DNA from 3 places in the Ureibacillus chungkukjangi genome. Region 1 is predicted to be linked to each of the others. Evidence: a T-box and tRNA genes for the amino acid it is inferred to sense, from the RefSeq annotation. Region 1 holds a T-box; the other regions hold tRNA genes.
What was found. The T-box of region 1 lies ahead of ileS (isoleucine--tRNA ligase). A T-box ahead of a tRNA ligase gene usually reads a tRNA of that ligase, here a tRNA-Ile.

Region 2: it has a tRNA-Ile gene. The T-box ahead of ileS (isoleucine--tRNA ligase) is inferred to sense a tRNA for this amino acid. The anticodon was not compared.
Region 3: it has a tRNA-Ile gene. The T-box ahead of ileS (isoleucine--tRNA ligase) is inferred to sense a tRNA for this amino acid. The anticodon was not compared.

What each region holds. Positions count from the first base shown of each region.
Region 1 is NZ_CP085009.1:3,689,624-3,692,868, reverse strand. Features, by position in the region: gene ileS (isoleucine--tRNA ligase) at 1-1,901, opposite strand, end outside; T-box leader at 1,959-2,196, opposite strand.
Region 2 is NZ_CP085009.1:2,838,800-2,842,044, forward strand. Features, by position in the region: tRNA gene LG296_RS14055 (tRNA-Val) at 1-59, opposite strand, end outside; rRNA gene rrf (5S ribosomal RNA) at 70-185, opposite strand; tRNA gene LG296_RS14065 (tRNA-Glu) at 294-365, opposite strand; tRNA gene LG296_RS14070 (tRNA-Ser) at 375-465, opposite strand; tRNA gene LG296_RS14075 (tRNA-Asn) at 469-543, opposite strand; tRNA gene LG296_RS14080 (tRNA-Ile) at 555-631, opposite strand; tRNA gene LG296_RS14085 (tRNA-Gly) at 637-710, opposite strand; tRNA gene LG296_RS14090 (tRNA-Phe) at 717-792, opposite strand; tRNA gene LG296_RS14095 (tRNA-Asp) at 815-890, opposite strand; tRNA gene LG296_RS14100 (tRNA-Met) at 894-968, opposite strand; tRNA gene LG296_RS14105 (tRNA-Ser) at 994-1,086, opposite strand; tRNA gene LG296_RS14110 (tRNA-Ile) at 1,104-1,180, opposite strand; tRNA gene LG296_RS14115 (tRNA-Met) at 1,188-1,261, opposite strand; tRNA gene LG296_RS14120 (tRNA-Ala) at 1,284-1,359, opposite strand; tRNA gene LG296_RS14125 (tRNA-Pro) at 1,387-1,463, opposite strand; tRNA gene LG296_RS14130 (tRNA-Arg) at 1,476-1,552, opposite strand; tRNA gene LG296_RS14135 (tRNA-Leu) at 1,560-1,648, opposite strand; tRNA gene LG296_RS14140 (tRNA-Gly) at 1,654-1,728, opposite strand; tRNA gene LG296_RS14145 (tRNA-Leu) at 1,769-1,853, opposite strand; tRNA gene LG296_RS14150 (tRNA-Lys) at 1,873-1,947, opposite strand; tRNA gene LG296_RS14155 (tRNA-Thr) at 1,955-2,030, opposite strand; tRNA gene LG296_RS14160 (tRNA-Val) at 2,036-2,111, opposite strand; rRNA gene LG296_RS14165 (23S ribosomal RNA) at 2,180-3,245, opposite strand, start outside.
Region 3 is NZ_CP085009.1:2,835,530-2,838,774, reverse strand. Features, by position in the region: tRNA gene LG296_RS14050 (tRNA-Thr) at 1-74, shown strand, start outside; tRNA gene LG296_RS14045 (tRNA-Lys) at 82-156, shown strand; tRNA gene LG296_RS14040 (tRNA-Leu) at 176-260, shown strand; tRNA gene LG296_RS14035 (tRNA-Gly) at 301-375, shown strand; tRNA gene LG296_RS14030 (tRNA-Leu) at 381-469, shown strand; tRNA gene LG296_RS14025 (tRNA-Arg) at 477-553, shown strand; tRNA gene LG296_RS14020 (tRNA-Pro) at 566-642, shown strand; tRNA gene LG296_RS14015 (tRNA-Ala) at 670-745, shown strand; tRNA gene LG296_RS14010 (tRNA-Met) at 768-841, shown strand; tRNA gene LG296_RS14005 (tRNA-Ile) at 849-925, shown strand; tRNA gene LG296_RS14000 (tRNA-Ser) at 943-1,035, shown strand; tRNA gene LG296_RS13995 (tRNA-Met) at 1,061-1,135, shown strand; tRNA gene LG296_RS13990 (tRNA-Asp) at 1,139-1,214, shown strand; tRNA gene LG296_RS13985 (tRNA-Phe) at 1,237-1,312, shown strand; tRNA gene LG296_RS13980 (tRNA-Gly) at 1,319-1,392, shown strand; tRNA gene LG296_RS13975 (tRNA-Ile) at 1,398-1,474, shown strand; tRNA gene LG296_RS13970 (tRNA-Asn) at 1,486-1,560, shown strand; tRNA gene LG296_RS13965 (tRNA-Ser) at 1,564-1,654, shown strand; tRNA gene LG296_RS13960 (tRNA-Glu) at 1,664-1,735, shown strand; partial or broken gene LG296_RS13955 (IS1595 family transposase) at 1,925-2,310, shown strand; gene LG296_RS13950 (transcription initiation factor TFIIIB) at 2,480-2,680, shown strand.

The DNA of each region.
Region 1 (3,245 bases):
TTGGATTTTGCTTCTTGCACAATTTTCGTGGAGAAGCGTTTTGGATTCCAGGGTGAGCTATCAACCAATAAGGAAAAGCGTAAAGCATCTGCACCAAAGGTTTGCATAAGTTCAAGGGGGTCTAATGCATTCCCTTTACTTTTGGACATTTTTTGCCCGTGCTCATCTAAAACATGACCTAAGGATAAGACATTTTTATACGGCGCCTTACCCGTGTAAAGAGTTGAAACAGCAAGCAAGCTATAGAAAAATCCTCTGGTTTGATCGATTCCCTCAATAACGACATCAGCAGGAAACTGTTTTTGGAAAGTTTCTTGCTTAAATGGATAATGATGCTGAGCGAATGGCATGGAGCCGCTGTCGAACCAGACATCAATAACTTCAGGTGTTCGCTGCATCTCGTCATGACATTTTGGACAAGTACATGTGACATCATCGATATAAGGCTTGTGAAGCTCAAGGCTTTCAGGAAGGGGCTTCGCTGCACGCATTCTTAATTCTTCAATACTAGCTGGTACAAATTCGTGATTACAGGAATTGCAAATCCAAACGTTTAATGGCGTACCCCAATAACGATTACGGCTAATATTCCAATCCACAACGTTTTCAAGGAAATTGCCAAAACGGCCATCTTTAATATGCGCGGGATACCAGGTTACGGTCTCGTTATTTTCAAGCAATTGTTTTTTTAGTGATGACATCTTGATAAACCAGCTATCTGTCGCGTAGTAGAGCAGAGGAGAATCACATCGCCAGCAGTGCGGGTAGCTATGTGTGTATTTCTCCTTATGGAAAAGGCAATTTGATGTAGCTAATAATTTAATGATTTCTACATCACACTCCTTCACAAATTTCCCTGCTAGCTCTGTAACTTCCTTCGTGTATCGACCTTGCTGGTTTACGACATTTACAAAGGAAAGTCCATTTTGCTGAATAGTCCTGTAATCATCTTCCCCATAAGCAGGTGCGATATGGACAATTCCCGTACCACTCGTTTCAGTAACATAATCAGCCATGACAACGAAATGCCCTTTTTCAACCGTTACATAGTCGAAAGGAGGGTGGTAGGCGAATCCTTCAAATTCTGTTCCCTTATGTTCACTGATCACAGCTGCCTGTGAGCCGAGAACTGTTGATAAAAGAGATTTTGCAACGATATAGATTTCTCCCTGAAATTCAGCCTTTACATAAGTGAGGCTAGGATTCATAGCGAGCGCCACATTTGCCGGTAATGTCCAAGGTGTTGTCGTCCATCCTAGGAAGAATTCATCTGCGTCTACGAGCTTGAATTTCACTGTGGCCGATAAATCCTTCACGTCTTTATAGCCTTGAGCAACTTCATGCGAGCTTAAAGAAGTTTGGCAGCTCGGGCAATACGGTGAAACGCGGTGTCCCTTATAAAGCAATTGATCCTGATGAACCTTGCTAAGAATATTCCAGACACTTTCGATATACTCATTACTTAGTGTGAGATAGGGATTGTCAAGGTCCACCCAATAAGCGAGCTCCTCCGTAAAGGAACGCCAAATCTTTTCATAGGTGAATACACTCCCCTTACATTTTTCGATAAAGTGGGAAATGCCATATCGTTCGATTTCCTGTTTGCCAGAAATGCCAAGCTGTTTTTCAACACCTAATTCAACAGGCAAGCCATGAGTATCCCAGCCTGCTTTTCGTTCAACTAAATAACCCTGCATGGTTTTGTAGCGGGCCACCACATCCTTAACCGTTCTCCCTAAAGCGTGACCAACATGGGGTAAGCCATTGGCAGTCGGCGGTCCCTCGTAAAATACAAAGGGTGTATTTTCTTTACGGTTTTGAATGGACTTCTCAAAAATCTTCTCTTTTTCCCAAAACTGTCGAATTCTTTGTTCTCGGTCTTGCAGCGATTCTTTACCCATAAAAGTCATTCCTCCTATACATTTTGTATAAAAGGCATACAAAAAACCCCGTCCCAAGTAAGGGACGGGGTTAACCGCGATACCACCCTAATTCTATTGAAGCCGGTCCAATAGCACTTAGCAACGTACAATCATACGTGTTCTTTTTAACGGTAGACACCCGGGCTCGCTTACTGATTTCAGCTAACCTTCTCAGAGAGGATTTTCATGCTACACTTGAACACTGACTTTCACCAAAATGTCAGCTCTCTGGGGAACAAGACGAAACACTACTCTTTCTCATCAACGAATTTGTATGCTTTTATTGAAACATATTGTATGCAAGTAATTGAATTTTGTCAATATTAAATTAATTTTATTTTGAGGAGATTGCGGGGGGATTTGTGGCAGGATTGCGGCGAAATAGCTTGGGCTCGGCGAGGATTGTGAGATTCGGTATCACGAAGAGGCGGTGTGACGAGTGGTATTGCTACAGGATGGTGGGGGAAATACTTCAGAAGGTAGTAAAGTGGGGGGAGATTACGACGATTGGACGAGGAAGTAGCTCGAAGGTTGTAGCAAAGCGAGCGGTATTGCGACGATGGAGAAGGGAGAACGCGGTGGAAGGTAGCAAAGAGGGTGAGATTGCGACGATGGGGCAGAGGAACCGCAATGGAAGGTAGCAAAGCGAGCGAGATTGCGCCGATGAGGCAGAGGAAACGCGGTGGAAGGTAGCAAAGAGGGTGGTATTGCGCCGATGGGGCAGAGGAACCGCGGCGGAAGGTAGCAAAGCGAGCGGTATTGCGACGACGAGGCAGGGGAACAGCGGCGGAAGGTAGCAAAGCGAGTGGTATTGCGACGATAGAGAAGGGAGAACGCGGTGGAAGGTAGCAAAGCGAGCGAGATTGCGCCGATGAGGCAGAGGAAACGCGGTGGAAGGTAGCAAAGAGGGTGGTATTGCGCCGATGGGGCAGAGGAACCGCAATGGAAGGTAGCAAAGCGAGTGGTATTGCGACGATTAGGCAGAGGAACCGCAAAGGAAGGTAGCAAAGTGAGCGGTATTGCGACGATGCGGCAGAGAAACCGCGCTCAAAGGTAGCAAAGTGAGCGGTATTACGACGATACAGCAACGCTACTACAAGTCATAAGTCAAATGAAAGTCAAAAAAATCAAACAAATAAAGCAAAATGAAGTTCATCCACCAAATGAAAACCTCCCCACCCAGAAGCCATCTTAAAAGTGGTATTCATTCCAAGAGTAAACGCTAAAAATATCTTACATACGGAAAATTCACGAGATTTCACGTCGCCAACACGCGATCGACTATAACGCAATAAGTTCATTAAAAAACGACACGTCAAATAT
Region 2 (3,245 bases), 850 kb from region 1:
CTCGAACCGCCGACCCCCTGCTTGTAAGGCAGGTGCTCTCCCAGCTGAGCTAATCCTCCTGGGTAATATGCCTAGCGACGTCCTACTCTCACAGGGGGAATCCCCCAACTACCATCGGCGCTAAAGAGCTTAACTTCCGTGTTCGGTATGGGAACGGGTGTGACCTCTTTGCCATCATCACTAGACTATGAATGACTTTACTTAATTTAATAAAGTACATTTAATTAAGACAAGATTTATAATACCATAAATGTATATTATTTCAAGCCTTTTTATAAAAAAATATTTTTATATGACCCGTACGGGATTCGAACCCGTGTTACCGCCGTGAAAGGGCGGTGTCTTAACCACTTGACCAACGGGCCTAACTGATATGGCGGAGAAGGAGGGATTTGAACCCTCGCGCCGGTTGCCCGACCTACACCCTTAGCAGGGGCGCCTCTTCAGCCACTTGAGTACTTCCCCATATGGCTCCGAAGGTAGGACTCGAACCTACGACCAACCGGTTAACAGCCGGTTGCTCTACCACTGAGCTACTTCGGAATATTCTTGTATGGTGGGCCTAAATGGACTCGAACCATCGACCTCACGCTTATCAGGCGTGCGCTCTAACCAGCTGAGCTATAGGCCCATACTTGGAGCGGGTGATGAGAATCGAACTCACGACATCAGCTTGGAAGGCTGAGGTTTTACCATTAAACTACACCCGCAAAAAATGGTGGGTCAGGACGGAATCGAACCGCCGACACTTAGAGCTTCAATCTAATGCTCTACCAACTGAGCTACTGACCCATCTAACCTAATTTGATTTAAATGGCGGTCCCGACCGGGATCGAACCGGCGATCTCCTGCGTGACAGGCAGGCATGTTAACCGCTACACCACGGGACCATTTGGTTGCGGGGACAGGATTTGAACCTGCGACCTTCGGGTTATGAGCCCGACGAGCTACCACTGCTCCACCCCGCGATAATATTATTTATATTTTAAAAAATGGCGGAGGCAGTAGGATTCGAACCCACGCGCGGTGTAACCCGCCTGTCGGTTTTCAAGACCGATCCCTTCAGCCAGACTTGGGTATGCCTCCGTATATTATATCTCCTATGGTGGACCTTGCAGGACTCGAACCTGCGACCGGACGGTTATGAGCCGTCTGCTCTAACCAACTGAGCTAAAGGTCCTTCAAGATGGCGGCAGAGGGGATCGAACCCCCGACCTCACGGGTATGAACCGTACGCTCTAGCCAGCTGAGCTACGCCGCCAGGATATATATATTTAAAAAATTGGTGGAGCCTAGCGGGATCGAACCGCTGACCTCCTGCGTGCAAGGCAGGCGCTCTCCCAGCTGAGCTAAGGCCCCATAAAAGGAATTTTCATTAGTGTTGCATGGTCGAGAAGACAGGATTCGAACCTGCGACCCCTTGGTCCCAAACCAAGTGCTCTACCAAGCTGAGCTACTTCTCGTATGTATTGTATTGGCGCGCCCGGCAGGAGTCGAACCCACAACCTTCTGATCCGTAGTCAGACGCTCTATCCAATTGAGCTACGGGCGCATAATAATGGTGCCGAGGACCGGAATCGAACCGGTACGGTAGTCACCTACCGCAGGATTTTAAGTCCTGTGCGTCTGCCAGTTCCGCCACCCCGGCACATTTGGAGCGGAAGACGAGGTTCGAACTCGCGACCCCCACCTTGGCAAGGTGGTGTTCTACCACTGAACTACTTCCGCATGTGCATAATAAATATTCTTGTAATCTTTAAAACTTAAATGGTGCGGGTGAAGGGAGTCGAACCCCCACGCCTTGCGGCGCTAGATCCTAAGTCTAGTGCGTCTGCCAATTCCGCCACACCCGCATTTAAGTATAAATAAAACTGGTGAGCCATGAAGGACTTGAACCTTCGACCCTCTGATTAAAAGTCAGATGCTCTACCACTGAGCTAATGGCTCTAAAAAATGGTGCCGGCGAAAGGAGTCGAACCCTCGACCTACTGATTACAAGTCAGTTGCTCTACCAACTGAGCTACACCGGCATTTATGGTGGAGGATGACGGGCTCGAACCGCCGACCCCCTGCTTGTAAGGCAGGTGCTCTCCCAGCTGAGCTAATCCTCCTGGGTAATAATAAATAAAGAACATTGTTCTCTCAAAACTGGATAAAGACATTGATTGCATTCAAGATTTTGGTTAAGTCCTCGATCGATTAGTATTCGTCAGCTCCATGTGTCACCACACTTCCACCTCGAACCTATCTACCTCATCGTCTTTGAGGGATCTTACTTACTTGCGTAATGGGAAATCTCATCTTGAGGGGGGCTTCATGCTTAGATGCTTTCAGCACTTATCCCGTCCACACATAGCTACCCAGCGATGCCTTTGGCAAGACAACTGGTACACCAGCGGTGTGTCCATCCCGGTCCTCTCGTACTAAGGACAGCTCCTCTCAAATTTCCTACGCCCACGACGGATAGGGACCGAACTGTCTCACGACGTTCTGAACCCAGCTCGCGTACCGCTTTAATGGGCGAACAGCCCAACCCTTGGGACCGACTACAGCCCCAGGATGCGATGAGCCGACATCGAGGTGCCAAACCTCCCCGTCGATGTGGACTCTTGGGGGAGATAAGCCTGTTATCCCCGGGGTAGCTTTTATCCGTTGAGCGATGGCCCTTCCATGCGGAACCACCGGATCACTAAGCCCGTCTTTCGACCCTGCTCGACTTGTAGGTCTCGCAGTCAAGCTCCCTTGTGCCTTTACACTCTACGAATGATTTCCAACCATTCTGAGGGAACCTTTGGGCGCCTCCGTTACCTTTTAGGAGGCGACCGCCCCAGTCAAACTGTCCACCTGACACTGTCTCCTGCCCCGCTAAGGGGCATGGGTTAGAATTTCAATACAACCAGGGTAGTATCCCACCGACGCCTCCCTCGAAGCTGGCGCTCCGAGTTCTCTGGCTCCTACCTATCCTGTACAAGTTGTACCAAAATTCAATATCAGGCTACAGTAAAGCTCCACGGGGTCTTTCCGTCCTGTCGCGGGTAACCTGCATCTTCACAGGTACTATAATTTCACCGAGTCTCTCGTTGAGACAGTGCCCAGATCGTTACGCCTTTCGTGCGGGTCGGAACTTACCCGACAAGGAATTTCGCTACCTTAGGACCGTTATAGTTACGGCCGCCGTTTACTGGGGCTTCAATTCAGAGCTTCGCTTGCGCTAACCCCTCCTCTTAACCTTCCAGCACCGGGCA
Region 3 (3,245 bases), 850 kb from region 1:
CGGTGTAGCTCAGTTGGTAGAGCAACTGACTTGTAATCAGTAGGTCGAGGGTTCGACTCCTTTCGCCGGCACCATTTTTTAGAGCCATTAGCTCAGTGGTAGAGCATCTGACTTTTAATCAGAGGGTCGAAGGTTCAAGTCCTTCATGGCTCACCAGTTTTATTTATACTTAAATGCGGGTGTGGCGGAATTGGCAGACGCACTAGACTTAGGATCTAGCGCCGCAAGGCGTGGGGGTTCGACTCCCTTCACCCGCACCATTTAAGTTTTAAAGATTACAAGAATATTTATTATGCACATGCGGAAGTAGTTCAGTGGTAGAACACCACCTTGCCAAGGTGGGGGTCGCGAGTTCGAACCTCGTCTTCCGCTCCAAATGTGCCGGGGTGGCGGAACTGGCAGACGCACAGGACTTAAAATCCTGCGGTAGGTGACTACCGTACCGGTTCGATTCCGGTCCTCGGCACCATTATTATGCGCCCGTAGCTCAATTGGATAGAGCGTCTGACTACGGATCAGAAGGTTGTGGGTTCGACTCCTGCCGGGCGCGCCAATACAATACATACGAGAAGTAGCTCAGCTTGGTAGAGCACTTGGTTTGGGACCAAGGGGTCGCAGGTTCGAATCCTGTCTTCTCGACCATGCAACACTAATGAAAATTCCTTTTATGGGGCCTTAGCTCAGCTGGGAGAGCGCCTGCCTTGCACGCAGGAGGTCAGCGGTTCGATCCCGCTAGGCTCCACCAATTTTTTAAATATATATATCCTGGCGGCGTAGCTCAGCTGGCTAGAGCGTACGGTTCATACCCGTGAGGTCGGGGGTTCGATCCCCTCTGCCGCCATCTTGAAGGACCTTTAGCTCAGTTGGTTAGAGCAGACGGCTCATAACCGTCCGGTCGCAGGTTCGAGTCCTGCAAGGTCCACCATAGGAGATATAATATACGGAGGCATACCCAAGTCTGGCTGAAGGGATCGGTCTTGAAAACCGACAGGCGGGTTACACCGCGCGTGGGTTCGAATCCTACTGCCTCCGCCATTTTTTAAAATATAAATAATATTATCGCGGGGTGGAGCAGTGGTAGCTCGTCGGGCTCATAACCCGAAGGTCGCAGGTTCAAATCCTGTCCCCGCAACCAAATGGTCCCGTGGTGTAGCGGTTAACATGCCTGCCTGTCACGCAGGAGATCGCCGGTTCGATCCCGGTCGGGACCGCCATTTAAATCAAATTAGGTTAGATGGGTCAGTAGCTCAGTTGGTAGAGCATTAGATTGAAGCTCTAAGTGTCGGCGGTTCGATTCCGTCCTGACCCACCATTTTTTGCGGGTGTAGTTTAATGGTAAAACCTCAGCCTTCCAAGCTGATGTCGTGAGTTCGATTCTCATCACCCGCTCCAAGTATGGGCCTATAGCTCAGCTGGTTAGAGCGCACGCCTGATAAGCGTGAGGTCGATGGTTCGAGTCCATTTAGGCCCACCATACAAGAATATTCCGAAGTAGCTCAGTGGTAGAGCAACCGGCTGTTAACCGGTTGGTCGTAGGTTCGAGTCCTACCTTCGGAGCCATATGGGGAAGTACTCAAGTGGCTGAAGAGGCGCCCCTGCTAAGGGTGTAGGTCGGGCAACCGGCGCGAGGGTTCAAATCCCTCCTTCTCCGCCATATCAGTTAGGCCCGTTGGTCAAGTGGTTAAGACACCGCCCTTTCACGGCGGTAACACGGGTTCGAATCCCGTACGGGTCATAATTTAAAGAAAAAAGTCCTAAAGGTTTGATTAACAAACCTTTAGGACTTTTTTTATTTATCGCTCTGTTAAAGGATGATGTTGAAAATTGATACCTTTCATATGAATGGTTATAATGAGAACAAATATTCTTATTGGAGGGTTCAATGATGTGTAAATCGTTTAGACATTTATTAAAACATATTGATAAATTATCGCATATAATAGGTTCGAAAATAACACCTAATAATGTATTTGTAACAGATGCTTGGAGAGCCTATGAAAAGTATGCCAATGAATGAAAAAGGGATAGAACACTACCGTATTAAATCAGACGATGGAAAACACGTTATCAAAGGTTTACATTATATCCAAAATGTAAATGAACTTCATTCACGTTTAAAACATTGGATACATCGTTTTAAAGGGGTAGCTTCTAATTACCTCGATAATTACCTTGCTTGGTTTTTTATTTGTGGATAGTCATAGTAATGAAAGTACAAAACATAATATCAAAGAATTTCTGTTGACATCATTTATTTTTAAAATGACAGAAACCTATCGAAGTTTAAGGTTATCGAAATTTAATATGTAATACTTATTTGATTATGACGGCTTTCGCCAGATTATGTGGACTTACAGTGTTAAAACGAAATAAAGTTCCCAAACATCAATTTTAGATATTTGTCATTAGTTATTAGATAAGTTATGATTTATAATGTAAATTAATTGAAATTATGTTAATTAAAAGTGGAGGTTTTCGAATGAATCAACCTGCAAAAGTAACTGAATGTCCGAAATGCGGTGGAAAAGAATTAGGTAAGGGTAAGCAAAGTGGATATGGAGCGGTGCATAGTTATAGTACAATTATAGGAGTAGCCGTTGAACATATTATTTGTACGGAATGTGGATATATAATTGAAAGCTATGTGAAAAATCCAACTAAATTTAAAGGGACGCGTTAAATTTAGTTCAAGCAATAAAGTGCTTTAATTGGAATTGAACTTCAACACTTAGGTGCAAAGTTGAAGGAGAGTATTTAAATTGAAGATATTTTAGTTCATTAAAGGTTTATAAGATATACATAATCATTCAAAATAAAGTTGCAAATAAAATTTTGAGGGACAGTTAAAAAAGGCACGAACGTTAATTTAAAAACGTTTCGTGCCTTTTATTGTGAACAGTTTTTAAGCGTTATTTTATACAGATGGTTCAAATGATTAATACAACTATATTTGTGTTTGGGGTGTATTCACTATAACGAATTTAATCGTGTATATGTCTTATTGTTGTATATCCATATTTCTCTTACTATACCAAAAGTGGGAAGCCCAGATAAATCCAGGCTTCCCAAATTATTAACAACAATTAAATATACAGAGCCTTATTTATAAATCTGATTTGTTCTAAGTATCTCGATATCTCGGATAATCATTCACTTTTCGTAAAACCTATTTAACACCAATGTCGAAATAGATAGTACACAATTTATGCATGATTTAACTAACCATTTAACCTTCCCTATTCAAT